3 regions of the Paenibacillus sp. V4I9 genome follow, and region 2 is predicted to be linked to each of the others. Evidence: riboswitches for the same ligand, from Rfam matches in the RefSeq annotation. Region 2 holds a riboswitch; each other region holds the start of a gene.
The links. A riboswitch is a leader RNA that binds a small molecule or an ion and turns the genes downstream of it on or off. The one in region 2 is predicted to bind cobalamin.
Positions count from the first base shown of each region.

Region 1: another riboswitch for cobalamin. It lies ahead of QFZ81_RS06230 ((2Fe-2S) ferredoxin domain-containing protein); the one in region 2 lies ahead of cobJ (precorrin-3B C(17)-methyltransferase).
Region 3: another riboswitch for cobalamin. It lies ahead of QFZ81_RS28025 (ABC transporter substrate-binding protein); the one in region 2 lies ahead of cobJ (precorrin-3B C(17)-methyltransferase).

Region 1 is NZ_JAUSZE010000001.1:1,274,373-1,284,813, reverse strand. It holds gene QFZ81_RS06245 (energy-coupling factor ABC transporter substrate-binding protein) at 1-80, shown strand, start outside; gene cbiQ (cobalt ECF transporter T component CbiQ) at 77-880, shown strand; gene QFZ81_RS06235 (ATP-binding cassette domain-containing protein) at 877-1,254, shown strand; gene QFZ81_RS06230 ((2Fe-2S) ferredoxin domain-containing protein) at 1,383-1,754, opposite strand; cobalamin riboswitch at 1,787-1,995, opposite strand; gene QFZ81_RS06225 (hypothetical protein) at 2,129-2,260, opposite strand; gene QFZ81_RS06220 (DUF4023 family protein) at 2,426-2,539, opposite strand; gene QFZ81_RS06215 (hypothetical protein) at 2,586-2,942, opposite strand; gene asnB (asparagine synthase (glutamine-hydrolyzing)) at 3,120-4,964, shown strand; gene QFZ81_RS06205 (XTP/dITP diphosphatase) at 5,018-5,665, opposite strand; gene rph (ribonuclease PH) at 5,649-6,407, opposite strand; gene QFZ81_RS06195 (GerMN domain-containing protein) at 6,605-7,618, opposite strand; gene QFZ81_RS06190 (phosphatidylglycerophosphatase A family protein) at 7,911-8,873, shown strand; gene QFZ81_RS06185 (MBL fold metallo-hydrolase) at 9,324-10,304, opposite strand; gene QFZ81_RS06180 (class I SAM-dependent methyltransferase) at 10,315-10,441, opposite strand, start outside.
Region 2 is NZ_JAUSZE010000001.1:4,539,816-4,550,256, reverse strand. It holds gene spoIVB (SpoIVB peptidase) at 1-322, shown strand, start outside; partial or broken gene spo0A (sporulation transcription factor Spo0A) at 556-1,349, shown strand; gene QFZ81_RS21460 (helix-turn-helix domain-containing protein) at 1,389-1,619, shown strand; gene QFZ81_RS21455 (YjcZ family sporulation protein) at 1,793-1,888, opposite strand; partial or broken gene QFZ81_RS21450 (MBL fold metallo-hydrolase) at 2,242-3,197, shown strand; gene QFZ81_RS21445 (SRPBCC family protein) at 3,206-3,682, shown strand; gene QFZ81_RS21440 (hypothetical protein) at 3,761-4,186, shown strand; gene QFZ81_RS21435 (guanylate kinase) at 4,253-4,831, opposite strand; gene QFZ81_RS21430 (hypothetical protein) at 4,995-5,225, shown strand; cobalamin riboswitch at 5,268-5,469, shown strand; gene cobJ (precorrin-3B C(17)-methyltransferase) at 5,611-7,305, shown strand; gene QFZ81_RS21420 (sirohydrochlorin chelatase) at 7,325-8,257, shown strand; gene cobK (precorrin-6A reductase) at 8,254-9,021, shown strand; gene QFZ81_RS21410 (precorrin-8X methylmutase) at 9,036-9,686, shown strand; gene QFZ81_RS21405 (cobalt-precorrin-5B (C(1))-methyltransferase) at 9,692-10,441, shown strand, end outside.
Region 3 is NZ_JAUSZE010000001.1:6,069,683-6,080,123, reverse strand. It holds gene cysK (cysteine synthase A) at 1-737, shown strand, start outside; gene QFZ81_RS28050 (hypothetical protein) at 906-1,202, shown strand; gene QFZ81_RS28045 (Lrp/AsnC family transcriptional regulator) at 1,381-1,872, shown strand; gene QFZ81_RS28040 (aminotransferase class I/II-fold pyridoxal phosphate-dependent enzyme) at 1,888-3,093, shown strand; gene QFZ81_RS28035 (aspartyl-phosphate phosphatase Spo0E family protein) at 3,162-3,428, shown strand; gene QFZ81_RS28030 (type 2 periplasmic-binding domain-containing protein) at 3,490-4,017, shown strand; cobalamin riboswitch at 4,050-4,203, shown strand; gene QFZ81_RS28025 (ABC transporter substrate-binding protein) at 4,357-5,373, shown strand; gene QFZ81_RS28020 (FecCD family ABC transporter permease) at 5,375-6,412, shown strand; gene QFZ81_RS28015 (ABC transporter ATP-binding protein) at 6,418-7,194, shown strand; gene cobT (nicotinate-nucleotide--dimethylbenzimidazole phosphoribosyltransferase) at 7,218-8,291, shown strand; gene cobU (bifunctional adenosylcobinamide kinase/adenosylcobinamide-phosphate guanylyltransferase) at 8,359-8,919, shown strand; gene cbiB (adenosylcobinamide-phosphate synthase CbiB) at 8,951-9,940, shown strand; gene cobS (adenosylcobinamide-GDP ribazoletransferase) at 9,913-10,441, shown strand, end outside.

The DNA.
Region 1 (10,441 bases), 3.3 Mb from region 2:
AAGCTGCCATCGGGGTTGGCTTCATTGGGTATGCCTTTGGCTTTTTCAAAGGGAAAGCATCTAAATCCAAAAACCAATGATGAAACGGATCAATTCACTCTCCTATAAAAATGCCTTACGCCCCCTATCACCGATGTGGAAGTGCGGTTTTGCAGTTACTATGCTGTTGTTTTCATATCTAACGCATCCAGCCGTCCAGATAGTGATCGCTATATGGATGGCCATATGGACGGTAGGCTACGCTCGTGTTCCATTCAAATATTATGTAACGATCATCGGTGCTGCATGTCTTTTTTTTGTAAGTAGTGTACCCGCATTAGTCGTAGAGATCCGTCCTCTGCAAGCCTTGCCGGATATTCATGTGGTGGCGGCTTTTGCATTCATGGACTGGAAGTTGTCCGTTACTTCAACAGGTCTTTTGCTAATTGGCAAATTATTCGTTCGTATTATAGCGAGCCTAAGCTGCGTGTCCTTAATAATGTTCAGCACTCCTTTTTCCGAATTGCTGCAAGTCTTACAAAAAGTTCGTGTTCCCAAGCTGGTTCTGGAAATTATGCTTATCATCTATCGGTTTCTGTTCATCCTATTTGAAATTGCTAATAACATGTATGTAGCTCAGCAATCAAGAGGCGGTCAAACCGGTTTCCAAAATAGACTAAAGGATACAGCCATTATTATTGTTCAAATGTTTATCAAAACGATGCAGCGGTATAAATCATTGTCAAATGGCCTTGTCTCCCGAGGTTTTACGGATGACATTCACATGGCGCCTTACCGAGCTAATCCTGTACCTTTTCGATATAAATTGGAAAGTTATGTAGGGTTCACGCTGCTGCTGCTCGAAATTTGGCTGCGTTGGAATTGGAGGAGTATCCGATGAGCACGATTTTAGAAACCTTAGAAGTGAGTTTCAGCTATCCCGCTTCACAGACTATAGCTTTGAACAAGTTAAAGCTCCGCATCCCCGAGGGAAAATTAACGGCCATTTGTGGTCATAACTGTTCTGGAAAATCAACTTTATTTCTTCATGCTATTGGCATTCATTCACCTTCATCGGGTCAAGTTTTATGCGAGAACGAACCTTTGACTTACACTCGCAAAGAACTTAAACAATTACGTCAAGACATTGGACTTGTCTTTCAAGATTTGGAACAGCAGATCATTCTGAATACTCCTTATGAGGATGTCACCTACGGTCTGCGGAATGCTGCCATTCCTAAGCCTGAGATTACTCGCCGAGCAGAAGCAACTTGACCGTATACATAGTCGTGGTATCACGTTAGTCATCTTTTGCATAAATGATAATCAACGACTCTACAATAAAGTTAAAACCCCATCCAGTTTGGATGGGGTTTTTGGTATTAGGACGGTATGTATGATAATTATTTATTACTTTGTATGCGGCTAATGCCCTTATTTCCTATGCCGGTTGGCACAAAACGTTCCTCAAAGCTATAAATCATATGTTCCTGGAGTGGTTTCCCCTCTAGTAAATGCTCTCTAACAAGCCTTCTCCCAGTCTCTGGTGTCATTTCCTTGTACCAAATCCCTTGCGGATACACCGTAACAACACCTGCGTCCTGACAGCGGCCATTACATCTAGTCCGAGTTGTATGTATAAGATGCTCGGCTCCGTTCTTCGAAATTTCATCTCGGATGGCTAGTGTTGTTTCATCTCCTGAATTTTTCAGGCAAGATCCCCCGTTACAGATAAGTACATGATGTTGGACTGTTGATAGATCCCACGTACTCATAAGAACACCTCCCTATCTCCCGTAGGCATATAACTGTGCTGCTGAAATAGGCAGGTCTCCTGGCTTCAGGATCTTCATCAAACGTCAGCCTTCCCAATCGGTCGATCAGTGGCATAGAGATAGAGACGTTGACTCCTCTGTTACAGTGGCGGGACCGCGTCGGCTTCTAACCGATCTTCCCTTTTAAGCTTACCCTGCGCTTGGAAAGCGGAACGTAAGCACCTATTTCGAATATGAAATTGTGTCCAAGTTTATTTAAATCTTTTAAACTTAAATCTCATCTTACCTCATAGTCTACTTACAAACAAGGAAAAAGCCCTACCAAATGGCAGGGGCTTCATCGAATGCTGTATTTACGAATTCAAATCACTCATTTAAACGGAAGGACGATTCGGTTGGTGATGTCCAGGCTCTGTTGAATCCAGATTGGCCTGTATGCGAGAAGATTGCTTCGAATGATCGATTGTGCTTTGAGTCCGCTGGTCCATACTTTTCTTTTTGCCCATAATGGATTAATCCTCCTGTAAATTGAAATAATGATCACTTGATTAGTATGGAGAAATATCGTATCAAATATGCTGTTTAAAATACCCATTAAAGCCGAAGGACGAAGGAAAAGCAAAAGCCTGTAAGGAGATCTCCTTACAGGCTCTTGATGGTGCCATTAGACTTTAGTGCTTCTTGTGCGGCAAATTACTGCCTGGCTGACCGTCACCTTGGGTCCTCAAATTCTTCGCGGCTTTCTTCTGCTTGTCGTGCAGCTTGCTAATGAAATGACTATCCATGAGCATTCGCCTCCTGAAGAAAGAATGGCACTACCTCTTTAGAATGTCACACAAGCTCTAAATTTAAACGCATGGCAAGATTAAGAATCGCGCCTCTTGCTTCTGCATCTGTTTTGACTTTTTCGTACAATTCCTCAAAATTAGTGCGGTTTTGAATAAATTCCGGTTCGGTTTTGATAGCCGTTTGTGTCCAGTTAATTAAGACATTCTCAGCTTGGGTAAGTTCATTGTAAGCACGATGCAAGCCTACACGCTCAATAATTTCTTCCATTTCTGCTTGCCCAACTTCTTTACCTTCCTCTTTTAATTCCGCAATTCGTTTATCCGCTTGGTTACTAATTTGCAGAAAATGCTCTCTTGAGGCCAGATAATCAATTTGTGCTTTGGAGTGTTTCTTTTTCATTGTCATCACCTTTGTCATTTAGTAAGTAAGAATTGGGTTTATTGTATCAGGCCTGTCAACAAAACACAAAATCCGTCCAGCGACTGCGCCCATCCACTTCTGGACAGACATTATATACCTTGAGTTTGCATACCTTTTATCATCATGCTCTCTTTATAAGGAAAGGAAGGAACGTCTATGTGCGGAATAACGGGTTGGATAGATTGGCGGAAAGACTTGACCGGGTACCCGTCCATTCTAGAAAATATGACGGAAACGCTCCATTTGCGTGGACCTGATGCTTCTGGTACTTGGATTTCACAGCATTGTGCCCTCGGCCATCGACGTCTTAGTGTAATGGATCCGGAAAACGGCGCTCAGCCTATGGTACGGAAACAAGGAGACTACACGTATACGATCGTATATAATGGCGAACTCTATAACGCACCTGAACTCAAAAAGGAGCTCGAACTTCGTGGACATCATTTCCGCACGACCTGTGATACAGAGGTGCTGCTTGTTGCCTTTATTGAGTGGGGGAGAGCTTGTGTAGATCGACTTAATGGCATTTTCGCTTTCGCGGCCTGGAATGATCAAGAACAATCTCTTTATTTGGTCAGAGATCGGCTTGGCGTAAAGCCGCTTTTTTATTCTCATCAAAATAGTGTGCTTCTATTCGGCTCTGAGCCGAAGGCCATACTCGCGCACCCCGACTTCCAAGCAGAGGTTGGTGCGGAAGGCTTGGCTGAAATCTTCGCAGTAGGTCCGGCTCGCACACCTGGTCAAGGGATTTATCGCAATATGTCAGAACTCAAACCAGGACAATGCGCTGTATTTGACCGCAACGGCTTATCCATTCGTACGTACTGGAAGCTCGAAAGCCACCAGCACTCCGACGATATCGCTGCTACTGCATTACAAGTTCAACAACTGCTCAGAGATACATCCCAGCGCCAACTTGTGTCTGATGTACCCATTTGTACTCTTCTATCGGGTGGTCTTGATTCTAGTGCGCTTACTGCACTTGCCTCTGCTCATTACAAGGAAAGCGGGCAAGGCGCTCTGCATACTTTTTCCGTTGATTACAAAGATAATGACAAACATTTTAAAGCAAACATATTTCAGCCAAATTCAGATGCACCTTGGATTAAACGGATGACAGAGCATCTAGGAACTGAGCATCACTATATTGAATTCGACACACCCGAGCTTGTGGAATCTCTGAAAACAGCGGTATTTGCCCGTGATACGCCAGGGATGGCTGATGTTGATGGGTCTCTTTATTTATTTTGCCGTGAGATCAAAAAAGAAGCGACGGTTGCCATTTCCGGGGAAGCAGCTGACGAAATATTCGGTGGATATCCTTGGTTCCACAACGAAGAAGCTTTGGCTGCGGGTACGTTCCCTTGGTCTTTAAAACTGAACAATCGCATCGACCTGCTGGCTCCCGATCTTGTGGATTGGATCAAACCAGTCGAGTATGTCAACAATCGATATCAGCAAGCACTCAGCGAAGTGCCGCGGTTAGCTGGGGAAACACAGCAGCAAAACCGTATGCGAGAAATGTCTTACTTAAACATTACTCGGTTCATGCCTACACTTCTGGATCGAAAGGATCGTATGAGTATGGCCGTCGGACTTGAAGTTCGCGTCCCTTTCTGCGATCACCGTCTTGTCGAGTATGTTTGGAATATTCCCTGGGAAATCAAAACATCGGGTGATCGGGAGAAAGGCATTTTGCGCAAAGCGCTCAAAGGTGTTCTTCCTGAGGATGTGCTAACTCGCAAGAAAAGTCCTTATCCAAAGACACACAATCCTAATTACTTGGCAGCTGTGAGAAAATGGGTGTTGGAAATTCTAGATGACCCCAGCTCACCCTTGCTCCCCTTCATTGATGTTAAAAAAATCCGTGCACTCGCCAGCTCAGAGACGAATGATTTCGATCTCCCATGGTTTGGTCAGTTGATGACAGGTCCTCAACTATTCGCCTATTTGGCGCAAGTAGATACTTGGTTACGTTCCTATAAAATTTCCATCCGATAAATCAAAAAAGCCTGCTACCCACCGATGAAGTGGAAGCAGGTTTCTTCATGAAATTAGCCGTTCTGATCAGGAAGTCTATCCAAAAACATGCGCAAAGCTTTGGCTCGATGGCTCATCTCATTCTTCTCTTCCATCGTTAATTCAGCCATCGTTCTCCCAAGAGCAGGGATATAAAATAACGGATCATAGCCGAAGCCGCTTTCGCCACGTTCTTCGCCAATGATGTAACCACGGCAAGAGTCCTCCGCTTCAATCACTTCATTCGCTACAGGATCGATGAGGGTAAGCGCACAGACAAAGGAAGCTTCACTAAGAAGCTTGGGGTGCTCTGCGTCGGCAGGCAATCCGTCTACTGAACCTACCTCGCTCAATGCTTGCAGCAGCTTAGCATTATTGTCTGCATCCGTAGCATTCTCTCCAGCGTACCTGGCTGAATAAACACCCGGTTCACCGTTCAAAACCGCCACACACAAACCTGAATCATCGGCAAGAACCGGCACATGGAGGTGTGCCGAAATAATCTGTGCTTTAATCCGTGCATTTTCTGCAAACGTCGTTCCGCTCTCCACGATTTCCGGAAGATCCGTGTAATCCGTTAAGCAGCGAACTTTGTAGCCTTTTGCTCCAAAAAGCTTTTCAAACTCTTTTACTTTTCCTTCGTTACGCGTCGCAATGACGACGAAATTACTTTGTAGCAGCATGATGTACACCTCGAATGCGATCAGCGATCGGGCCTAATACTTTGGACTGCTCTTCAATCATCGTATGGATGCCTGTTTCAGCAAGAGCGAGCAATTCATCGAGTTCCTTACGGGAAAAAGGAGCATCCTCGCCCGTTCCTTGGATTTCTACGAATTGCCCCTGCCCCGTCATCACGACATTCATATCTACTTTAGCATGTGAATCTTCTTCATAATTCAGATCCAGCCGTGGTGTTTGGCCAATAACACCAACACTCACAGAAGCCAGAAAGTCGTTAATCGGGAATTTAGCTAATTTTTTGTCAGTCGCCAGCTTATCGATGGCAAATGCCATAGCAACAAAAGCGCCGGTAATTGACGTAGTACGAGTACCGCCATCCGCTTGAATAACGTCGCAATCCAGTGTGATGGATCTTTCGCCTAATGCTTCCAAATTCACCACGGAACGAAGCGCACGGCCAATAAGACGCTGAATCTCCATCGTACGTCCACCAAGCTTACCTTTGGCAGCTTCACGCTGATTTCTAACCTGCGTAGCACGAGGCAGCATTGAATATTCGGCTGTAACCCATCCTTTCCCTTGACCCTTCATAAAAGGTGGGACGCGCTCTTCAATCGTCGCTGTACAAATCACTTTGGTATCCCCGACCTCAATAAGCACCGAGCCTTCCGCGTGTTTTATATAATGAGGGGTTATTTTCATAGGTCGCAGTTCTTGATTCGTTCTTCCGCCAATTCTCATAAATGTTGTTCTCCTCCTGTTGCTTCCATCAGAAGCTTTGTTCCTACGCCCCATTGTAACAAAGTAGCCAGCGAAAAGCATCCCAAGCCAAAAACAATGATGCGGAACATTGATTATAATGCTGAGAAAACCCCTATGCAAGCGCCTTGTTGAAGACAGCGTTTTTGCATAGAGGTCGTTAGAACCGGGCAAGCTTCTTAAAGCTTAGCCGGATTAATATGAGCTGTTTTAGTTACAGGCTTCACAGCTCCATCCACTTTAATTTGGACTTGTTTAAAGCTTGTATTCTCGGTCAATGAAAGAATAACGGACTGCATAGCCTCAGCGGATGCCTTCTGATCGGCACCAAGGAATTTATTGGAGAAGTCAACCGTTATAACGCCATCCGCCGGCTTAATGCTCTTCACTTCCGTTGTAGCATTCAGAACAGCAGCCAGACCCTTCTTCTGATCAGGCCCTTTGATCAACTGTTCGACAACCGCTTTCGCGACATCATCCGTCCTTTTGACGAGCCTTGTAACAGGTACATAATATTTGTAATTTTGATCATTTTGATTCAAGAAATAGAGTGTAACCGGTGTGGATTGACCAAATTCAGCGTCCTCAGCCTTCTCAATGTTGATCCCCATAGAGCGTGCAAGAGGAGTATCCAGCGGTGTCTTCCCTTTCGGCATCTCCTTCAGATCTTTCCCATCTACACGCAGCTGCACTTTCTCTACGGTTGGGAAGCTCGTCAGGTTCCAAGTGATAGCCTCCAAAATCTTTCTCTCATTCGGCCCATCATAATTGAGGAACTCCTTAGAGAAATCAACAATGGCACGCTTGTCTGAAGTAACATTCAAGCTTACGACTTTCGTACCTTTAGGCAACAGAGCTTGGAAACCAGATGGAAGCAAACTTGCAACTGGTCCTCCGTCCACCATGTACTCGAGAGTCGTTTTGGCGACAGACACCGTCTTTGGTAATCCAAGACTAAGTGGAGCTACGAAGCCTTTTGCATCTTTTACATATACCGTCATCTGTGATGAATTGTCTTCGATCATATCGATCGTAACGGCTGCTGATGTCGTCTTCGCGTCAGCTTCCGCACCCGTTGTCGGAGGTGCATCGATGTCACTTTTCTTCCCAGTGCCCAGAACCGAACATCCCGTGGTCAGCAAGGCAATTACCCCCGCGATAGCGGCTGAACGAATCCAATGTTGATGTTTCATTAGCTTATTTCCTCCTCCAAGTTTTTGCAGAAGCTTGCTCAAGAAGCATCTGCCCTGTATTTTCTTTGCATGGCCTGTACACTGCTTTTTCGTATTATTATGTATACGAGGCTTTGTCCGATTTATAACTACTTTTTGTCCCAATTTGAAAAAAAGTCATGCACCTGGATTTAAACCCTGCGCCTGTTGGACATAGCAACAAGTAAAATCTTGGGAGTTAACTTCCTTCGGCATCTTTTAAAGATATGCTATACTCAAAAATAAAGAATTGACTTAATTTGGAGGCGCTTCAATGAGAACATTCCTTAAAGAAAAAGCAAACATTTTCAACGAATTCCGTGAAGAGGTTTTTAGTCACTATTCCCAAGCCGTCATCGAAGAAGCCGTTGCTCGCTTACTCGTCGAAATCAAAGGAATTAAGAAAATTCCCTATGAAACGATCACAACGACTCTACTTGGTGTATTAAGTAAAACAGAAACCTATAACGTTATGTCCACGCTCATGGAGCTCCAAAAGAAGGTCAAACATGATTCCGAGCTTCTAGCTAGCATGAAGGACCCAGCCTATAATGTTCATCGCACCATTGCTATGTCCATCTGCGGACTATATGGCAGCGGGGCGATTTCTCTTTTTGGATTTATGGATTGTAAATTCCGTTTCTTCTTTCCGACCAAACGTCCTAAATCTTTTATTTCCAAAGGGATCTGTGCCATTGTTGCATCAACTGCAAGTTCAATCATTTCTGAAAATGTGAAAGAGGACTATACAGCGCGTAACCTGGCTCTGTTCGAGTCGAGAGGCGTGGCTTTGGAGGATATGGTGGATATTCTGGATCAGCTTCAACGCCCCTACAATCCGGATATGGAGCGCAGCCTTTGTGAAGAGCATGTGCTTGCCGTATTACGAAAACAACAAACGTTCCACGCCCTTCAATTGGCGATCAAAATTGATACAGCCGTCGAAGCAGGAGAATTCAACCCCCAATATAATCATATTGTCGGACAAGACGAAGGGCTTTTTGGGGTTGATGAAAGTATAGCAACAGCTGTCCCACTCATGTATGGGACCATTGCACTCACGAATTTCGGATACCTTGACAAAGAGAAAATCGGGATTATTAAAGACCTCGATAGCGATCATTCCGAGGGAAAATGCAATACATTTATCGATGATATGGTATGTGGAATCGTAGCTGCCGCCTGTGGCCGTTTGGCGCATAATAATATTCCTACCTATAGTAAGCCTTTGAAGTGAGTAAAATGCTTTATTGAAGAGTTGCCGTAGAGTGGTGAGTTGTTGGGAGAATTGAATTTAGTTTTGTAAGGAATCGAGCGACGGGCTTCAGCAATAGCCAAGGATACTGACTAGTGTTAGTCGGAACTCTATTAACGGAACGTGAAAGCCTTATTTGCCGTAAAACGCCTATTTTTATGAGTAAGAGGAACGAGGATTCGCTAATTCACTGTTTTTCATCCGAACAGCCTAATTTTCTTGGAAATAGCGTCCTCTAGTTCCGTTAGCCATCGAGATACGTAGAATTTCCTAAAAATAGCGGATTCTGGTTCCGCTAGAATAGAAATACGTGCGTTTCTCCAAATATAACGGATGCTAGTTCCCCAAAATGTAGTGGACTGGACGATGCACTTCCCCTGAAAGTAATAAAGCCTCCAACCACTAAATCTGTGGTTGGAGGCTTTTCGGCTGCTACTTCGATATCGCGATATATTGAATGAGCTCCGCGGTTGGGTCTACCTGCTGGATCCGGCCTTCTACTTCTAACAGGATGAGGTGAGCGATCGTCTCCGACAGCGCGAACCTCATCTGATGTATGCTCAGCCGGTCGCCGAACGTCGCCCGGCACACCTCATAAGCGCTAAGCGGCGCGCTTAGCTGCCCCTCCATGAGCGCAAGCCGCTCATGATGATGGCGCACAAGCTCCTCTGCGCGTGCGCCAAAGCCGGACCATGGCTCCCGGTGCCCCGGGTAAGCCATCTTCACAGGCAGCCTGCCAATCTCCTGCAGGCTGCTGAGGTACGCGCCGAGCGGGTTTTCTTCCACCTGCGGGAGGAAGGAAACGTTCGGCGATATTTGCGGCAGCACATGGTCGCCGCAAAAGATCACCTCCGCCGCGGCGTCATAGAAGCACAGATGACCCGCGGCATGGCCGGGGGTATCGATGGCTTCGTACACGCGGTCCCCGAGGCGCACAGGCCCTTCACGCAGCACCGTCGTCATCAGTGGCTGCGGCGACACCAGCGAGACGAAGCTCACCATGTGCTTCGTCATCTCGATCAGCCCGGCTTCCGGGAAGCCGTGCCGGGCAAAGAGCGTCAGGAGCAGCGCCGACATCGGCTGCTCCGGGCCCCACAGGAGCTGCACCTGCGCTAGTCCGGTCTCCGAGAGGAGAACCGGCGCGCCCGTGCGCTCCTGGAACCAACCTGCCATCCCATAGTGGTCGGGATGGTGGTGGGTGAGCACGATCTGTTCCACGTGCTTGAAACCGATCCCGCGCTCCTGCAGCACCTGCTCCCAGAGCGCTTCCGCATCCGGGGTATGAAGCCCCGGATCAATCACGGTATACCCGTCGCTACCTCGAACGAGGTAAGCATTCACCCACCGCAGAGGAAAGGGCAGCGGAACTTTCACTTGCGTGATCTCATCCGTATGTTCAGTCACGATGTTCATTTCCGAGTACTCATCCTTCCTTATGCCCCACAAAAATTAACCGGCTAGATGCTTCAGCATCATAAGCCTGTCCATCATATTCACCGTATACATGATCAATATGTAAACCAGTTTTTAACAGCATAGCTTCAAACGCC
Region 2 (10,441 bases):
TTATACGGTCGTGGAAGGACAGAAAGTCGAAAAATTTGACATTCAAGTTGTCCATGTATCCAAACAAGACATACCAGGTACTAAGGGTATGGTCATTAAAATAACAGATCCGCGGTTGTTAGATAAAACAGGCGGTATTGTTCAAGGGATGAGCGGCAGCCCTATTATCCAGAATGGCAAGTTAATCGGAGCCGTTACTCACGTATTTGTGAATGATCCTACAAGTGGTTACGGTTGTTTCATAGAGTGGATGCTTCAGGACTCAGGTATTATTCTTAGACCTTCTTCAGGAGCCTCTTACAAAGAATCAAAGGCGAGCTAGAAGCCTTTGATTCTTTATTTTATTTTAACCTCATTCTACAAGGAAAAACACGGCCTCATGTGAATTTGTCGAAAAATGTTGGATATAGAAGATAAATATATTATTATATAAGAAAGTGAATTAAAAGAAAAGAAAAATAATATTCGACAGAAGGAATTTAAGTTGAGGTGTCGAATACCTTTACTTAAGAGAGAAATACCAACTTGTATGAGTAGCTAAAGGAGGATTTTATTTTGCAAAAAATTCAAGTGTTACTAGCAGATGACAATCGTGAGTTTACCCATTTATTATCAGAGTTCATTGGTGAGCAAGAGGATATGGAAATTGTAGGAGTGGCGTACAACGGTAACGAAGTTCTTCGTTTTCTTGAGCAACAACGTGAATTGCCGGATGTACTCATTTTAGATATTATTATGCCTCACTTGGATGGCCTGGGTGTACTTGAAAAAATGCGTGAGATGAATCTTCCCACACAACCGAAAATCATCATGCTAACCGCTTTTGGGCAAGAAAATATCACTCAAAAAGCTGTGCAACTTGGAGCCTCTTACTACATTCTCAAGCCTTTTGATATGGAAACGCTAACGAACCGTATACGCCAGCTTGTTGGTAACAATCAAGCATCCGCAACCACTTCAACATCACGTGCAAATATTGTACATATGCCTAAAGGGAAAACTTAGATGCTAATATCACCAGCATCATACATGAAATCGGCGTTCCTGCGCATATTAAAGGATATCAATATCTTCGCGAAGCGATCACGATGGTTTACAATAATATCGAAATCCTAGGTGCTATCACCAAAACTTTGTACCCAGCTATTGCTGAGAAGTACAAGACTACACCTAGCCGCGTTGAGCGCGCCATCCGTCATGCGATTGAAGTCGCTTGGACGCGCGGCAACATTGATTCAATTTCGTTTATCTTCGGATACACGATTAACATCTCGAAGTCCAAACCGACCAATTCGGAGTTCATCGCGATGGTTGCTGATAAGCTTCGCATCGAGCATAAGGTTTCTTGAGAGGGTTAGAATCTTTGTAATATCTCGGAGGTCATCAGAATGAAATATGAGCTCGGTCGCTGCCTACTTAGTGAACGATTACTTGAATCCGACATGACTGCCTTTGAACTCGCTCGAACTTTGCTTTATAAGCCAGAGCGGATAACCGACTTTGTTGAAAACAAAAGAATCATGCCGCTTAAGTCTGCTATATCTATCGCTGACACTCTGGGGTGTGATGTGAATGATTTGTATGAATTGGTCACGATCGAGTCGAACGTATTAAATTGATGGTTGTAATCCTATATATCAAAAAGAGGGCGCTCTTATTCAGAGCGTTCTTTTTAGTTTATTTAAAACATACAATGAACTTTTCTTTGTTAATATGAACCATGGCGGGAACGGGGGAATGTCAGAAAGACTACCTATGAGGATAGGTAGCCCTTCTGTATTTGTTTTCTAAATTACCAAACAAAAGCGCTAGTGATGATAACCAGTAAAATGAACAGTACCAAGATTGCTGCTGAAGAAGTATAACCTACGCCAGTTCCACAACTCATCCGAATCAACCTCCAACTGATATTGGTTTGTGTTTCGAGATAGCTTATGACTATTTTTGAGGAATGTTTGGGCGAATCGACTGATTGTGCTATTGTCCCTATTTTTGAAAAAAAATCGGTTGTTAATCAAATCTTGGAACCATACGATGCGGATTTACGTTAATACATCTAGTCATAAAAAGACTATTCCTATAAGTTTAAGCTTGGAGGCGGCATAGAAGTTGTTACTTATATTGACGAGTTTCGTAGTGGGAATTGTGTGTGTTATTGTTCTTTTTGTGAATGTTTACCCTGTTTTCGGACGGAGACCCTCGAAGGAGAAGGCACAGTCTTTCTCGCGATCCTCTCAGTATTTGAATGGGAAATTCGAAAACCCTGTTCCTACCATGATGAATATGGGCTTGAGGAATACAATGGGGATCTTGCTCGATTTTGCGAAAAGCAGTCCGAATCGACGTCCAAAGACGCAATTAGAGATGGAAACCCCCAATTTGACCAAGGATCTGGAAACGAAAGTGACTTGGTTTGGTCATTCGGCTTCCTTACTAACGATCGATGGAAAAGCCCTTTTATTAGATCCCATGTTCGGGAAAGCTCCTTCGCCGTTTCCATGGTTCGGGAAGGGAAGGTATAGCGGTGGATTGCCTTTTGAAATTGCGCAGCTGCCCGTGATTGATGCCGTTATTTTGTCACATGACCATTATGATCATTTGGATTATGGATCAATCATGAAGATTAAGCATAAAGTGAACAAGTTTTTTGTCCCGCTTGGGGTTGGCGGTCATCTGATCAGATGGGGTGTGCAGCCTGAGAAGATCGAAGAGTATGACTGGTGGGATGAGTTTACGTTTGAAGGTTTAACGTTGGCTTGTACGCCAGCTACACACTTTTCGGGGGAAGTATGACGGATCGTGGTGCTACCTTATGGTGTTCGTGGGTGATCAAAGGAAAGCAGTCCAGCATCTTCTTCAGTGGTGATAGTGGGTATTCCTCCCATTTCAAAGAAATTGGGCTTAAATATGGTCCGTTCGATCTTACTCTGATGGAGTGCGGACAATACGATGATCGCTGGTCTGATATTCATATGATGCCGGAAGAAACAGTCCAAGCCCATTTGGATGTGAAAGGGAAGCTGATAATTCCGATACATTGGGGAGCATTCACGCTGGCTTTACATGACTGGACAGAACCGGTAGAGCGTGCCACAAGGGCAGCACATGCTAACAAAGTGTCAATTGTCACACCAAAAATAGGTCAAACTGTCATCGTGAATGCCGCAGATTATCCGATAGACACTTGGTGGAAGTAGAGGAGTCAATGCCAACTATACGACAGAAGTTACTTATTCATGCACCTATCGAGGTGTGTTTTGATTTGGCAAGAAGTATAGATATCCATGCGGAATCAACCTCCCATACGAAGGAGAGAGCGATAACAGGTAGGACACAGGGGCTGATTGAGCGTGGAGAAACAGTGACTTGGGAAGCTTATCATTTAGGTATTAAGCAGCAATTGACTGCCCAGATTACTGAGATGGATAAGCCGCATTACTTTGTAGATGAAATGGTAAGAGGGGCATTCAAGCGATTTCGTCATACACATGAGTTTGTAACTGTAGAGCAAGGCACTTTGATGGTGGATACGTTCGATTACACCTCACCTTTTGGAGGATTGGGGAAGCTTGTTGATCACTTGTTTTTAGCAAAATATATGACTCAGTTTCTTGAAAAGCGTAATAACTATGTGAAGAAGGTTGCTGAAGAGATAGCCCAGTCTATCAGGTCTGCTAGGTAAGAACTGGATACTAAGACTCCCACATGGTATTATGGATAAGGCTGGTAGATCGAAGTGATCAGGAGAGAAGAAGAATCTATGGTTGAACAAAAAAGTGAACGAAAATTTCATTTTCTGGGTGTACTGCTTGGTATAGCGGTTGATAACTTGGGGACTTTGATATCGACTTCGTTAATTGGCGGTATCTATTTTGCTAATCGCCCAGTGGATGAGCAGGATGTAAGTGTTATATATTCGAATGTAGGCCTATTACTTTTGCTTCTGGTAATTGGATTGTTCTGGTCGTTTCTTGGCGGATTCATCGCCGCTAAGGTTGCGAAGCGTGCCGAATATTTCAATTCGGCCATTATTGGTGTCATCGGCGCTGCAATCGGATTTGATTCCATGTTAACCAATCATAGCATTCCGTTATGGTATGAGTTGATTGGCTTTGTTGTCATCGTGCCGGTCTCACTATTAGGCGGATTCTTGGCCTTGAAGAGGAAAAAAGCCCCATTAAAATGAATGTTGGATCGTAAAAAAGAGACTCGGTGATGTCGATCACCGGGTCTCTTGGCGTTAATAGCACACTTAACTGGTTGTAGTTGGCATATAGGCGAGCATGGTTGCCTTCACTTTGTCGATCGTTTCTTGTAAATTCATATTCTCAAAAACATGTTCACAATCCTTGCGGTAGGAGACTTCCTCTATGTAGTGGTTCATGTAGTGGTCTATGACGTCTGTTGGCGTGTTACGAGCAAGCATGCGTTCCATGATCGTTTGTTTGTTGACATAGATGAACAAGCGGATAGCTCTTTCTCCAAATGTATACTTGAAACGGTTAGCTGCATAACGATTCACAATGACATAGATAAGTCCGTCTTTGCGAAGCGCTTCATCGATGTCCGCTTTCTTAATACCATAGAAATTCCCGTCAATTTCAACAGTTTGAAAAAATTCACCTGCAATGTCACAATCGATGAACACTTTGCGTGAGATGAAGTTATAATCCTTCCCGTTGATTTCTTTGGGTCTAGGTGTTCGAGTTGTGTAGGAGACGACAGATGAGAAACCAAGCTCTTTGGCAATGTGATGGGCAATTGTTTTACGACCAGAACCGCTAGTGCCAGTAAAGACAAACACCAATCCATTCGTTTCATGACTGCTCATATCAATTCCTCCTTCATATAATGAAAGCGATATCTTGATAGATTCATTATAGTACGAAAATTCTGAAAATTAAAGAAATACTTTCTCGTTTAATAGGAATCAAAGGGTAAAAATACGCTATAATAGATAGCATCACTTCGTTTAAATGGAAAGGAACCTAACTATGCCTAAATATGCGAATTTAAGTGCGGAAGCAACGGAATTTTTACGTCAAAAAACGGGAAGCAATCACTTAGAGTGCTATACCTATATTGACCCGGAGCGTGGGGAGGATAGTTTTTTTATCGTTAAAACGATCAATAAGGTCATTCAAGTTTCTTTTGCAGAAATGACCTATAATCCAAGCAGTTACCAGAGTTTGATGGAAGGACTCTATCAAGCCATCTATGAATAAATACGTGACAACCCTATCAATAGATGGTAGGATGATCGTAATTGCATATCATTGGAATTAGGTGCCATATTTCCATTCGGATGTATGGTTAAAAGGGAAGACCGGTGAAATACCGGCACGGACCCGCCACTGTGAAAATCGCCGTTTATTACGGTAACTCCTTGCAACATGCCACTGGGTAACAACCTGGGAAGGCGCAAGGGGATGATGAAGTCAGGAGACCTGCCTAATTCAACAACACAATAACCCTACGAGGAATTAGGGAGTGTTAGAGAGCGGTTACTTCTGGTTTTGTTAACTGTAGTAATTTACCAAGCATTTCTAACATGACTTATGTTAGGGATGCTTTTTTTGTTTGTGTAATTACGGGGAAGGGTGATACAAATTGTCAGGAAAACTGCTCATTATCGGCTTTGGACCGGGGAGTTTTGAACATATTACGAAGCGTGCACGGGAAGCAATTGGGGAAAGTGAAGTTATCATCGGATATAACACCTATGTGGATCTTATAGCAGGTCTATTAACCGATCAGCAAGTAGTTCGAACAGGCATGACGGAAGAAGTGAGTCGTGCGCAAGAGGCTGTGCGGCAAGCGAAGCAGGGGAAGAAAGTTGCCGTTATTTCCAGTGGAGACGCCGGTGTGTATGGAATGGCCGGTCTTGTCTATGAGGTATTGATGGAACAAGGCTGGACGCGTGAGGAAGGCGTTCAAGTGGAAGTGATTCCTGGCATTTCAGCTGTTCATTCGGCTGGATCTCTGCTAGGTGCTCCAATTATGCATGATTCATGCACCATCAGCTTAAGTGATCATCTTACGCCATGGGAGCTGATTGCGAAGCGGGTTGAGGCAGCAGGGATGGCTGATTTCGTCATTGCTCTCTATAACCCGCGAAGTGGTAGACGGACCAGACAGATTGTTGAGACTCAGCGTATCCTTCTTAAGTATCGTTCTCCTTTAACGCCTGTTGGGATTGTCAAAAGTGCGTATCGAGATCGTCAACATGTTGTTGTGACGACGCTTGCTGATATGCTGAATCATGATATTGGCATGTTAACGACAATTATTATTGGTAATTCCGCAACCAAGCTGTATGACGGACTCATGATTACACCACGCGGTTATCAACGGAAATACACATTAGGTGCTGAAACACAACCGCTCAAGCCACATCAAAGGTTGAAATCCGAGGCAGAGCCCTGGGCTTTGGAACAATTTGATGAGCAGGATTGGGATGAATCCATGGAGGAGTTCGATGAAGAAGATGAACTCTTGGAGGATGAGGTTACTGAAATTAAAGAACCTTCCCAGCTGAAGTCATCGCCGAATTTGTCACCTAGTAACTCCTTACAGCTTGCAATGGAAGCCTTGCAGCTAGTATCCAAAGGGAATGAAGAGGTGCCTTTTGAATTTGACAATAAGCTGACTGCGACCCAATCTATCTTTGAGTTTGCAGTAAGCCCCGGTATCGCGAATAAAAAATTAACAGCAGCCCAACTGTGTGCGTTAGGCGAGATTGTTGGAGATCGTGGAGATATTGAATATTCGCCACATCATCAACTGATTGTTCGTGTGCAAACCAATAACCCTAACCAGATTACATCCGAACTAAGTGCACTTGGTTTATTATTATCACCGATTGGTGATGTTGCCCAAATCAAAGCATGCGATTTTTGTAATTTGGAAAAAGGTGAATCTATTCCTTATGCGGAAGCAATCCATCATCGAATTGGCAATCTAGAAGTACCTAAAGAGTTGAAAATTGGCTTCAACGGGTGTGGAATGGCTTGTTATGGGGCTGTTCAGCAAGATATCGGCATCGTCTACCGCAAAGAGAAATTTGATCTATTTCTTGGCGGAAAAACAGTAGGTCGAAATGCACATGCGGCTCAGCCTGTTGCAGAAGGAATTGAACCTGCGGAGCTTGTTGAATTAGTTGGCAGGATCGTGGAACGATACCAAAAAGAAGGACATCCGAACGAACGGTTTCATAAATTTTTCAAGCGTGTCAAAGAAATTGAAGGTTACCGCCATCAAGAAATGGTAGGTATCGTCATCGAAAATGCCATTTGCGGCGATTAGAATTAGGGGGAAATAAAGGATGAATGCTGTTTTATTTGTAGGTCATGGGAGTCGGGAAGAAGGCGGGAATGAGGAAGTTCGCCTCTTTGTTTCAGAAATAGCGAGTAAGATGCAAGAGCAAATTGTGGAGACATGTTTCCTAGAATTTGTTCAACCAACGATCATGCAAGGAATTGATCGCTGTGTAGAACTAGGGGCAACTCATATTGTGGTCATTCCTATTATTTTATTTGCAGCTGGGCATGCGAAAATTCATATCCCGTCTGCTGTTGATGATGCGAAATTTAAATATCCATTGGTGAAATTTACATACGGTAGACCTATTGGGGTACACGAACAAATTCTGGATATTTTATCCTCCAGGGTAGAAGATCTCGGAGTTCAAGTGAAAGAGGACTTAGGTGAAACAGCTTTACTTATAGTTGGACGTGGAAGCAGTGATGCAGATGCGAATAGTGATCTGTTTAAAATCTCTCGCTTATTCTGGGAGAGGCTTCAGGTGAAATGGGTGGAAACAGCCTTTATCGGAGTTACAGCACCTCTGATGGATGCTGGGATTGAGCGCTGTTTGCTGCTCGGCGCAAAAAAGGTTATCATTTTGCCGTATTTCCTGTTCACAGGCGTTTTGATTCAACGTATGGACCAAATGGTTCAAGGGTATCGGGAAACATATCCAGATAAACAATTCCAGATGGCTCCTTATTTTGGCTTCCATCCGATGCTGCAAGAGATTCTGATTGGACGCGCGCAGGAAGCGCTTCAGGATGAAGTGAAGATGAACTGCGACATGTGCCAATATCGTCTAGAGGCGATGAAGCATATCGATCATCATCACCATCATGATCATGACGATCATCACCATAATGATCACGATCACAAACACGAGCACGACCACGACCACGACCATGACCACGACCATGACCATGACCATGCTAGAGGTGACAAACGATGATTCTCGTTCTTGCAGGTACGAGTGACGCTAGGGAGCTGGCGTTAGGGATTCGCGCAGCAGGTTATGCTGTGCTCACAACAGTTGTGACCGAAAGTGCAGCGAAGAGCATGGAGGCGGAAGGGCTTCCGGTACTCACAGGTCGCCTGACCGCGGAAGATATGAACCAGCTAATTCAAGAAAAAGGCTTACGCGTAGTAGTTGATGCGACCCACCCTTTTGCTGAGGAAGCGTCGAAGAATGCGATGGCGGCGGCTAAAATGGCAGCAGTGCCTTATGTTCGTTTCGAACGTCAAAGCTTGTCCATCGAGCAGGGGGCGCTTATCACGACGGTTGATGATTATAAACAGGCTGCAGAGTTAGCGGCTGAGAAACGTGGCAGCATTATGCTGACAACCGGCAGCAAAACGTTGAAGATTTTTGCTGATCGTCTGATTGGACTTCCCGATACGAGGCTTATTGCGCGGATGCTTCCGCGCCAAGATAATATGGAGAAATGCGAAGAATTGGGCATTGAACAGAAAAATATTGTGGCTATGCAGGGCCCTTTTTCCAAAGAGTTAAATAAAGCACTTTATGACCATTACAAAGTTACCTTAATGATAACGAAAGAAAGCGGAAAAGTCGGAGCCGTGGATGAGAAGCTCGAAGCAGCACTGGAAATGGGTATTCCGAGTATTGTGATAGGTAGACCAGAACTTGAATATGGGACGCTCTATTCTGACTTTCAAGGTGTTATACAATTTGTAAATGATAGCATTCATTAGGAGGGTTAAATAGGATGGATTTTCATACGGATTTTAAACCATTAACGGTACAACCGCAGGAAATTGAAGAGAAAAGCTTTGAGATGATTACAGAGGAATTAGGCGAACATTCGTTTACTGCAGAGCAATATCCAGTTGTACAGCGTGTAATTCATGCTTCAGCAGATTTTGAATTAGGACGCAGTCTTGTCTTTCACCCGAGAGCAATTGAAGCAGGCATTGCTGCCATTCGAGCTGGTAAAATCGTTGTAGCCGATGTTCAGATGGTGCAAGTCGGCATTAGTAAACCGCGTATTGAGCAATTCGGCGGCGATGTGAGAGTGTATATCTCGGACAAGGATGTCATGGAGGAAGCCAAGCGTCTGAATACGACACGGGCGATTATTTCAATTCGCAAAGCGATTAAGGAAGCGGATGGAGCTATTTATGCCATCGGGAACGCACCGACAGCCCTGCTGGAGTTGATTCGACTCGTCAAAGAAGGAATCGCGAAGCCGGGGCTCATCGTCGGTGTTCCTGTTGGATTCGTTTCCGCAGCGGAATCGAAGGATGAACTGGCCAAGCTGGACATTCCGTTCATCACGAATATCGGCCGCAAGGGCGGCAGTCCCGTTGCCGTGGCAGCAGTCAACGCGCTGTCGATTATGGCGGCGCGTAAGGAGTAGCGCCTATGGAGGAAGTACCGGGCAAGCCACTGCGCCACGGCTACACCACTGGCTCCTGCGCAACCGCAGGAGCCAAAGCAGCACTAGTGGCGCTCATCGAGCAAGCGCCACAAACGCACGTACATATCCGTATCCCCATCGGGGAGACGGTTGAATTTGCCCTGCACAGCTGCGAATACACGCAACTGTGGGGCGAAGCCGCCGTCATCAAGGACGGCGGCGATGATCCCGATGCGACGCACGGTGCGGAGATCATCGTGCGCGTAAGCTTCCGTGCCGAGCCTGGCGTCGGCATCGATGGAGGCATAGGCGTTGGTCGCGTGACGAAGCCCGGCCTGCCCGTCGAGATCGGTCAAGCGGCGATCAACCCGGTCCCGCGGAAAATGATCCGCGAAACCGTGCAGGAAATGCTTGACCATTACGAGATCGTGCACGGTGTTGACGTGCTCGTATCTGTGCCCGCCGGCGAAGAAATCGCCAAGAAGACGCTGAATGGGCGTCTTGGCATCCTCGGCGGCATCTCGATTCTCGGCACCCGTGGCACGGTGGTGCCGTTCTCGAGTGCGGCCTACAAGGCCAGTGTCGCACAAGCGATTCGCGTAGCCGTGAAATGCGGCTGCAAGCATCTGGTGCTCTCGACCGGCGGCCGGACGGAAATATTCGGGATTAACATGTATCCCGAGCTTCCGGAGGAAGCTTTTATCGAGATGGGCGATTTCGTCGGGTTTGCCCTGATTCAAGCCCAAAGGCAAGGC
Region 3 (10,441 bases), 1.5 Mb from region 2:
TTCGTCCTGGCGCTACGATTATCGAGCCGACGAGCGGTAATACAGGCATTGGACTTGCCATGAATGCGGCAGCCAGAGGCTATAAAGCCATTCTAATCATGCCGGACAACATGACCAAAGAACGAATTAATCTGCTCAAGGCATACGGCGCAGAGGTCGTTCTCACTCCCGCCGCGCTGCGGATGCCGGGAGCGATTGAGAAAGCGAAGGAGCTGCGGGATCAGATACCTGGCAGCTATATCCCACAGCAGTTCGAGAATCCGGCGAATCCAAGCATTCATCGGACGACAACTGCTCCTGAAATTCTGGAGCAAATGGAAGGGCGTCTGGATGCATTCGTTGCTACCTCAGGTACGGGCGGAACGATCACCGGAACAGGCGAGGTGCTCCGGGCGAAGCTGCCGGATATTCAGATCTATGTGGTAGAGCCGAAGGGTTCACCGGTTCTGTCTGGAGGAAGCCCAGGTCCGCATAAACTCGTTGGTACGAGTCCAGGCTTCGTTCCTGCAATTCTGAACACAAGCATATACGATCAGATCGTACAGGTGACTGACGAAGATGCGATCCGAACCATGAAAGATCTGGCCAGCAAAGAAGGCATTCTTGTAGGACCTTCGGCTGGAGCCTCGGTGTGGACAGGTATGCAGGTTGCCCGTAAGTTAGGCGCGAGTAAGAGAGTGCTCTGTATTGCACCGGATACGGGCGAAAGATATTTGAGTATGGATATTTTTGATTAAACTCATGAATAAATTAGCAAATATAAGCGGCCCACCGGATCCAAAAGATTCGGATGGGCCGTTCTATATGTTTTCTTAATAAAAAAAATATTGAAGGTGTTGAATAAAAATACATAATTGAGTATAATTATAAGTGTGAGATGGTTTAAAGTGAAAGGTGGAAATACTGTGAAATTAGCCTATATTAACGCGCTTCCTGAAGAAGGTCAATTTCAGGAATTTATACAGACATATACAGAAGAATGCATAACATTTGGAGCTCAAGCGACTGTGAATTGGAACGATTTCCAATCGGAGCACGTTATCTCGGTTTATGATGAGAATAAACTTGTCGGAATCGGTTGTATGGCGGGAGAATGTCATGTCCATGTGCGTCCTACGTATGAGCATCGTGAAATTGAAACCATGATGAACAAATTGCTGCAGGCCGAATTGAAGGTTAGTTTGATTCACGGCCAATCCTGATGCTGGTAAGCAGAGGCTATTCGGAGATCCGAGTGGCCTTTTTCCTTTTTGTGGGGTGGAAATTTCGGTTATACAAAAATATTCCGCTCTAAAACAAGCTCAGTAATTGAATTAGGACAGCAATTCATTGTAAGATTAAAGGATGAACGAATCAGATTTCAGAAAGGTAGGTTTAACCATGGATGCTTTGAAGCTTAAAATTCTCGAACTACTGAAGGAAGATGCCCGCAGGAGTGCGGACTTGATCGCCACTATGCTAGGAACGGCGGAGGCCGAGGTGGCGCGAGCGATAAGCGAGATGGAAGCGGATAAGGTCATCGTCAAATACGCGACAGTAGTTAACTGGAGTAAAGTGGATGACGAAAAGGTTACCGCCCTAATTGAAGTGCAAATTACGCCGGAACGCGGACACGGGTTTGATGCTATCGCGGAACGGATCTATTTATATCCAGAAGTCAAATCGGTTTATCTCATGTCTGGCGCTTATGATTTACTTGTAGAAATTGAGGGAAGTTCCCTCAAACAAGTCGCTTCTTTCGTGTCCAACAAGCTCTCGCCGATCGATCGTGTACTTTCAACAAAGACGAATTTTATATTAAAAAAATACAAACAAGACGGCATTATATTCGAGGATCAGGAAGACGATCACCGAATGCTCGTTTCGCCGTAAAGAAGAGGGAACGCCATGATCAAAGATGAGATAACGATCCAGCAGAACAAGGTAAAATCGATGCAGGACTACCTCGCTCCTGCCGTACGTGAAATGAAGCCTTCAGGTATTCGGAAGTTTTTTGATTTAGTGAGTAACAGCAAGGAAGATATTATTTCTCTTGGTGTAGGGGAACCGGATTTCTCAACACCTTGGCATGTTCGTGAAGCAGCTGTGCATTCCTTGGAACGCGGTAGAACGAAATACACGCCAAACTCAGGTATACCTGAGCTTCGTGAAGCGATTGCCGATTACCTTCATACGTCTTTTAAAGTGAAATATGAGCCATCGAATGAAGTCCTTGTTACGGTTGGCGGCAGTGAAGCGATTGACTTAGCTCTCCGAGCTTTGATAACGCCTGGCGACGAGATTCTTATACCTGAACCTTGTTATATTTCGTATTCCCCAATCACGAGCATAAGCGGCGGCGTACCTGTTGGGATCGAGACCTTCGCGAGGGACCAGTTCAAGCTGACTGAGAAAGCACTTCGCGACGCGATTACGCCACGCTCCAAAATATTAATTCTCTGCTATCCTAGCAATCCAACAGGCGGTATTATGACCTATGAGGATTGGCTTCCGATTGCCAAAGTCATTGAAGAGAACGATCTTATTGTCATTTCCGATGAAATATATGCGGAGCTGACTTATGGTCAGAAGCACGTGAGCTTCGCTGCTATTCCAGGAATGAAAGACCGGACAATCTTAGTTAGCGGTTTCTCCAAAGCTTTTGCTATGACAGGCTGGCGGATGGGATATGCCTGCGGTCACCAGGAGCTGATTTCGGCGATGACCAAAATTCATCAATATACCGTGATGTGCGCACCAGTCATGGGTCAAGTTGCTGCTCACGAGGCGTTGACGAATGGTTTGGAAGAGAAAGATCGGATGATCGAGTCCTATAATCAGCGCAGACGTCTGATTGTAAAAGGGTTCCGAGATATTGGTCTTGAATGTCATGAGCCGCAAGGCGCTTTCTATGCATTTCCAAGTATTGTCGCTACAGGATTAACGTCAGAAGAGTTTGCGCAGCGACTATTATTTGAGTCAAAGGTTGCTGCCGTGCCTGGAGATGTGTTTGGTTTAGGTGGAGAAGGCTTCTTACGTTGTTCATATGCCTATAGTGTTTCTCAACTAAATGAAGCATTAGAGAGAATTGGAAATTTCATGAGAAAATTGTAATGTATAACGTAAATAAATATGTTCATTATTGATGAAAACTGGTATTCTTGTAGTAAGGAGGGATGAGCATGGCTTTTTTGGAATATCAACTATCAACCTATCAAAAACATTTTCAAATTCGTGAACAAGATTTCGGACAACGTTGGTTGACCAAGCGTGCGAAGAAGCAAAACTCCCTTACCTTACTAGAAGAAGAGATTCATTCTCTGCGACGCAGGTTAGAACAGATGGTTTTTGATGGGGAAGAAATGACATCTGATTCCGTCGTCGAATTAAGCACAATCCTAGACCAAAAAATAAATGAATATATGCATAATGGGAAAAAAAGTCGGTGAAAACCGACTTTTCTCGCGACTATCGATGGATTCAGATAACAAACGGAGGTACGCTCACAACATGAAAGTGAAATGGCTGTTGGTTATGATGGTGGGGCTTATGGTGATGCTTACGGGTTGCGGCGGGCCGAAGCCGGATGTATCTATATTTATAATGGGCTCTAATGGTTTTCCAAGTGAAGCGGGGGACAAGCTGGAGGCTTCTTTGAAATCCAAGGTGGGCGAGGTTCCTACAGTCAAAATCAATACATCACCTATATTCTCGATGGAAAAAATGATTGTAGAGCTGGCAGCAGGAGGCAACGGCATCTTCATTCTTGCCGAAGATCAATTCAAATCACTAAGTAATCAAGCGGGATTCGTTTCTTTGGATGATACCATCAAACCGGAAGACTATCCGGATGGCGTTATTCAAATAGCAGAAGAGGGCAAACCTGCTGAAAAGCATCTATATGGTATTCCTCTTACAGGAAACAAATGGATGAAAGAGCAAGGTTTTGAAGGAAAAGGCTTGGTGGCTTTTATTCCTCAAAATGCTCCGAAGTTGAATGAGTCGAAGCAAGTTCTCAAAGTAATTGCACAAAAGTAACAAGAAGTCTATAATCGACAAATAGATTGATAGTAAAATATGCAGCCATAGGTGCTGGTAAGCTCATTACGAAGAGATTGCCACTTAAAAGGGAAGCCCGGTTAAAGTCCGGCGCGGTCCCGCCACTGTAATCCAGGCATCAGTTGCCAGGAGAGCCAGGATACCTGCCCATGGTGCCGTTTACGACATCCTTCGAGGAAAAGGATCGCGTTAAATCAGGAAGCAACCTTAGGGGTTGCTGAGCGCCGCGATTTATCGTCCCCTTTGTTCCTTCGAGAACAAAGGGGCTTTTTTGTTAGGGTCAATCGAAATAAATTGTTTAGAGAGAGGGTTTGCCAGATGAAAAGTAATTCAGTAAAAAAAGCATTTATTCTTACAGTAGCGCTAGTAACAGCATTTAGTCTCGCAGCTTGCGGCAAAAAGGAAACGGAAATTTCTAATCCGTCTAAGCTTGGCGGGGAGGGGACGAAAGCTCCTGCTGCAACGACGGTAGCACCATCAACAGCAGCCAAAAAGACGGTCTATCCATTGAAAATAAAGGATGCTACGGGCAAGGAGTTTACCTTTGATAAAGCGCCTGAGCGTATTGCATCTGTGTCTCCGGCGGAGACTGAAGCCCTTTTTGCAATTGGGCTGGAGGCTAATATTGTTGGCGTATCTGATTTTGATGATTATCCAGAAGCGGCGAAAACGAAGCCGAAGCTTGGCAGCATAACGAAACCTAACCAAGAAGCGGTGATCGCATCTAACGCAAATGTTGTGTTTACTGGGGTTTCTATGAAATCCGATACGGTAGAAAAGCTGCGTGCTTTGAATATCAATGTGTTTAAAGTGGAGCCCAAAACGGTGGATGATGCCATTGCGAATATTCAAACATACGGAATTATTACGGATCATCAGGAGCAAGCGGAAAAAGTGGTTGCTAAGATGAAAGCGGACCGTCAAAAGGTTGTTAATGCAGTGAAAGACGTGAAGCAAGAGAACAAGAAAAAGGTATACATTGAATTTGCCCCGGGATGGACAGTTGGCAGCGGTGAATTTATGGATGAGCTTATCAAGCTATGTGGCGGGATTAACGTTGCAGGAGACGGAAAAGGCTGGTATCAAATCAGTGAAGAGAAAATTATTCAACAAAACCCAGGTGTGATTCTGTTCGCCAATGGCGTAGTTGATAGTAAGAGCAAGAAACCGCTAGAGGAAATTATCCGCACACGAAGCGGTTGGGATGCCATTGATGCCGTGAAAAATAAGCAGGTGATTGGCCTCGACCAGAACATGCTCAGTCGTCCGGGTCCAAGAATGACCGATGGGCTGCTTGAAATGGCGAAAGGCATTTATCCCGAACTGGTGAAATAAAATGAAAAGAAAATTAATGCTATGGGGAGGAGTAGGGGTCATACTCCTTCTTCTTTCTATTGTGGCGAGCTTGTCGCTGGGTACCGCTAATCTTCCGGTTCTGCAAATTGCCAGTATTCTCGCCAAGCATCTTCCTTGGCTGGGAGATCACATCGATGCCACCTGGCCGCAGTCGTCGGAACAAATTATCAATAAAGTGCGATTTCCCCGTGTATTACTCGGGATTCTTGTAGGGGCCTCACTTTCAATTGCAGGGGCAGCTTTTCAAGGTGTGCTGCGCAATCCACTTGCGGATCCTTATGCACTCGGTGTATCCTCGGGGGCTTCTGTAGGAGCCGCATTTTTAATCTATTTTGGGCTGCAAGTGGCGTGGTTTGGACAATGGTCGATTCCTATTGTTGCCTTCGTAACGGGACTTTTTTCTTTATTTCTGGTTCTTAAGCTTGCTCAGATCGAAGGGAAGCTGAAGATGGAGACCCTTATTTTATCAGGCGTGGTCATGCAGGCATTTCTAGGGGCAATCGTATCATTCATGGTGTCTATTTCCAATCAAGTCATTAATGAAATTATTTTCTGGCTAATGGGCAGCTTGGCAATGCGAGGTTGGTCGTATACATATATCATTTCACCCTATTTATTTATCGGTTTTGTCGTGCTGCTTAGCTATGCAAGGTCGTTAAATTTACTGGCTCTGGGTGAGCGGCAGGCGTCACATCTCGGTGTTAGTGTAGAGCGTACGAAGCTGATTGTACTTATTGTGGCTACATTCCTTACTGCCGCTGCGGTATCCGTTGCTGGTGTAATCGGCTTTGTCGGGCTCATCGTGCCACATTTAGTTCGATTATTGGTAGGGCCGGATTATCGCTTGATTATTCCATTGTCCGCAATTGGCGGCGGCATTTATGTCCTCTGGGCAGATACACTTGCCCGCACCCTGCTGAGTCCAACCGAAATTCCACTCGGAGTCATCACGGCATTTCTGGGTGCGCCATTTTTTGCTTATTTGCTCCATAAGGATAAGAAAACGTTAAGAGGTTGATCAAGATGATTAAAGTGGAGCACCTTTCCCGAAGCTTTAGTGAACAGCAAGTGTTGGAGGACATAAGCTTTGAAATTAAGCAGGGTGAATTTTTTGGCATTATTGGGCCAAACGGCAGCGGTAAGTCGACGTTACTCCGTCTAATATCAGGGATTGATCCTGTTAAAAACGGAAGTGTTGAACTCGATGGCCGGTTAGTATCCGCTTATTCACGGAAAGAACTGGCTAGATGGCTTGCTGTCCTTCAGCAGGATGCGCTGCCTCCAGTAGGCTTTACGGTCCGTGAAGTGGTGGAGATGGGCCGATATCCTTTTCAGAATTGGCTCGGTGAGGAGTCGGCTGATGCGGAAGGTTTAATTGAGGGTATTGTCCGGAAGCTGCACTTGGAACCGCTGATTGATCGAACAATCGAGCGCCTCAGCGGCGGTGAACGGCAGCGTGTCGCGCTTGCTAAAGTGATGGCGCAGCAGCCACGGCTGCTTATGCTGGATGAACCAACAACGTTCCTGGATATCGGATATCAAGTACAGATGATGGACTACATCAAGGAATGGCAGTGCGAATCCGAGTTGACGGTTGTAGCTGTCCTGCATGACTTGAATTTGGCTGCACAGTACTGCACGCGATTAATGGTTATACATAATGGCGAGCTAGCAGCGATAGGAACACCTGATGAAATCATTACCAGCGGATTAATCAGCGAAGTGTATGGAACTGAACCGATTGTCCTGCAGCACCCCGTTAACGATGCGCCGCAAATTTTATTACAGCCAGGAAAATAGTTGAGCTATAGGAGGACACAGTCATGGATAAGTTGCAAGCGATTATAGATAGCATTAAGCCTGTTCATCAAGATGTGGTGAACCAAGCGAATGAGCATTTGAATCAATTGACGAAACCGCAGGGAAGCCTAGGGAAACTGGAAGATATTGCGCGTCAGGTTGCCGGAATTACGGGCGAAGTGATGCCGGTTTTTGATAAAAAAGCGGTCATCGTAATGGCCGGGGATCACGGCGTATGTGAGGAAGGGATTAGTGCATATCCGGCGGAAGTAACGCCTCAAATGGTGCTTAATTTCCTATATGGCGGGGCTGCTGTCAACGTTCTTGCCAGACATGCCGGCGCTGAAGTTGTCTGTGTCGATATGGGGGTTAATGCTGACCTGGAGCATCCTAATCTCGTTTCTCGCAAAGTAAGGAAAGGGACGCGTAATATGGCGCGTGAAGCGGCATTAACGTTGGATGAGACTGTGCAGGCAATACAAGCTGGTGTAGAAGTTGTAGATGAGTTGGTGGAAAAGGGCTATCGACTCTTTGCTATGGGAGAGATGGGGATTGGCAATACAACGGCCAGCGCAGCGATTCTGTGCGCATTGACGGGCTTGGATGCCAGCCTGGCTGTTGGCCGGGGAACGGGCATTGATGATGACAAATGGCGGCATAAAGTGTCGGTTGTGAATAAGGCTTTGGTTGTTAATGGGCTTGTTGTGGGTGAGGTGAACAGATCAAGCGCTGAGTACGCGCTCGATGTGTTGATGAAGGTCGGCGGATTGGAGATCGCCGGACTTGTTGGCGTGATTCTCGGCGCAGCGAAGAATCGTTGTCCGGTGGTCGTCGACGGCTTCATCTCGTCGGCCGCTGCGCTTGTGGCGAGCCGATTAGCACCGCTAAGCGCGTCCTACATGCTCGCCTCGCACTTATCGCAGGAGCAGGGACATGCGAAGCTGCTCGAAGCGGTTGGCCTCGCAGCGATGCTGCAGATGGATATGCGCCTGGGCGAAGGAACGGGCGCGGTGCTTGCCTTTCACTTGATCGATGCCGCAGGCAAAATCATGAAGGAAATGGCGACATTCGAAAGCGCAGGCGTGTCGCGGGGTTAGCCGTTTAGGGGCATGCCGATAAAAGGCAAGCTTACGCAGTAAGCATCGATAAGGAGGCGAAGACGCCATGGCGGTTTTGGTTACGGGCGGCGCGCGCAGCGGCAAGAGTTCCTTCGCGGAGAAGCTCGCCATGCATGGCAGCGAACGAGGGATTTATATCGCGACTTCCCACATCTATGATGAGGAAATGAAGGAGCGGGTTGAGCTGCATCAGCAGATGAGGCTTGCCTCGGGGTATCCATGGGATACCCGGGAGGAGCCTTTCCAACTGCGGGAGCTATTGCTCTGCTTGCAGGAGAGCGGGGAGGAAGCTGTGGTCTTGGTCGACTGTTTGACACTTTGGCTGTCCAACTGGTTGCTCCATCATGAGGGAGATGTAGATGCGTTTGCTCGGGTAATGAAACGCATAGACGAGCTTGTAGAAGAAGTCTCCTCCTACCGTGGACACCTCATCTTGGTTACGAATGAAGTGGGTGACGGCATTGTGCCGGAATATCCGCTTGGCCGCAGTTTTCGTGATCTGGCAGGACGAATGAATCAACGCTTAGCTGAGGTATGTCAGCAGGTATTCCTTGTCACTGTAGGCATACCCATGGAGCTAAAAAGCAGAGCTTATCGACTGGAATAAATAAGGCTTTAGGCATGGAACGGTGATCAATATGTGGATATATTCTTGGCAGGAGATCGTTAGTATGACGGCTGCTGCCATTGCGCTGGACTGGCTGATTGGTGATCCGAAGTGGCCGACACATCCGGTTATTCTCATCGGACGCTTCATTCGCTGGGTAGAAGGCAAGTTACATAAAGGAAAAGAGACGTCAGTTAAATCGTCTGGATGGCTGAGAGCTAAGGGTATGCTGCTTACAGTCTCTACTGTAATGCTAAGCTTTTGCCTTATATTGGTGCTCATTCTTGCTGCTCGCTCGATACATGAGTGGCTTGGATACTTGGTCTCTACGTGGTTCATTTCCACAACGATAGCTATTAAAGGATTAAAAGATGCCGCTTATCTAGTTTACAATCCGCTGCGTATAGGGAATCTCGCAGATGCTCGCAAGTACACGGGCTACATCGTAGGCCGAGATACGGATGAGCTCGGTGAGGAAGAACTGACGCGTGCAGTCGTGGAGACCGTTGCGGAGAACATCGTCGACGCGGTCATCTCGCCTTTGTTCTATGCGCTGATCGGCGGAGCGCCGCTCGCGATGCTGTACCGGGCATCGAATACACTGGATTCGATGGTGGGCTACCGAAATGACAGATACCGTCATTTCGGCTGGGCGTCGGCCCGCTGGGACGACGTTATGAACTGGATCCCGGCTAGGCTGACCGGCCTCCTGTTGATCCTCGTCGCCCTGCTGCAGCCGGGCCTCTCGGCGAAGCGCACAGCGGCAGCGATTCGCCGCTTCGCGCACCTGCACCCCAGCCCGAATAGCGGAATTCCGGAGTCGGCGGTAGCCGGGGCACTCGGAATTGAGCTGGGCGGGCTGAACGTCTATGGCGGCGCTGCGAGTGAGCGCGCCCGCCTGGGCTGGCCGCTGCGTCCACGGATGCAGCAGGATATTGTCTACGCCGTGAGGATGCTTTACGGCGTCAGCTTTGTAGTGATGGGAGGATTGCTGTGCATACTACTCGTACTGTTTTACTAGACTGGCTGCGTGCTTGCATAGCAGCCTTTCAGTTTTTAACCCGTTTGCCGATTCCTGTGCAAATTGACTATACAGACCGAGTATTCCGAAGAAGCGTGATATTCTATCCGCTAGCGGGATTCGTCATCGGTCTTCTTTTACTCCTAGCAGGCGAAGGGTTAAGCCTTGTCCTGCCTGCGATGCCCGCAGCCGTTCTGCTGCTTGGGTTCTGGGTCGTCTTAACAGGCGGCCTGCATCTAGATGGGCTAATGGATACCGCTGATGGTATTCTTAGCCACAGACCCCGTGAGCAAATGCTGGAAATCATGAAAGACAGTCGCGTAGGCGCCATGGGTGTCATCGTTTGTGTTCTCCACCTGCTCCTCAAATTTTCGCTTCTTTACACCTTGCTAGGTACTGGTGGAATGGGCAGTGTATGCTTCTTACTTGCCATCGTTCCCATCTGGAGTCGTTGGTTTATGGTTGCAGCTATTTATGGTTGGCCCTATGCCCGGCGAGACT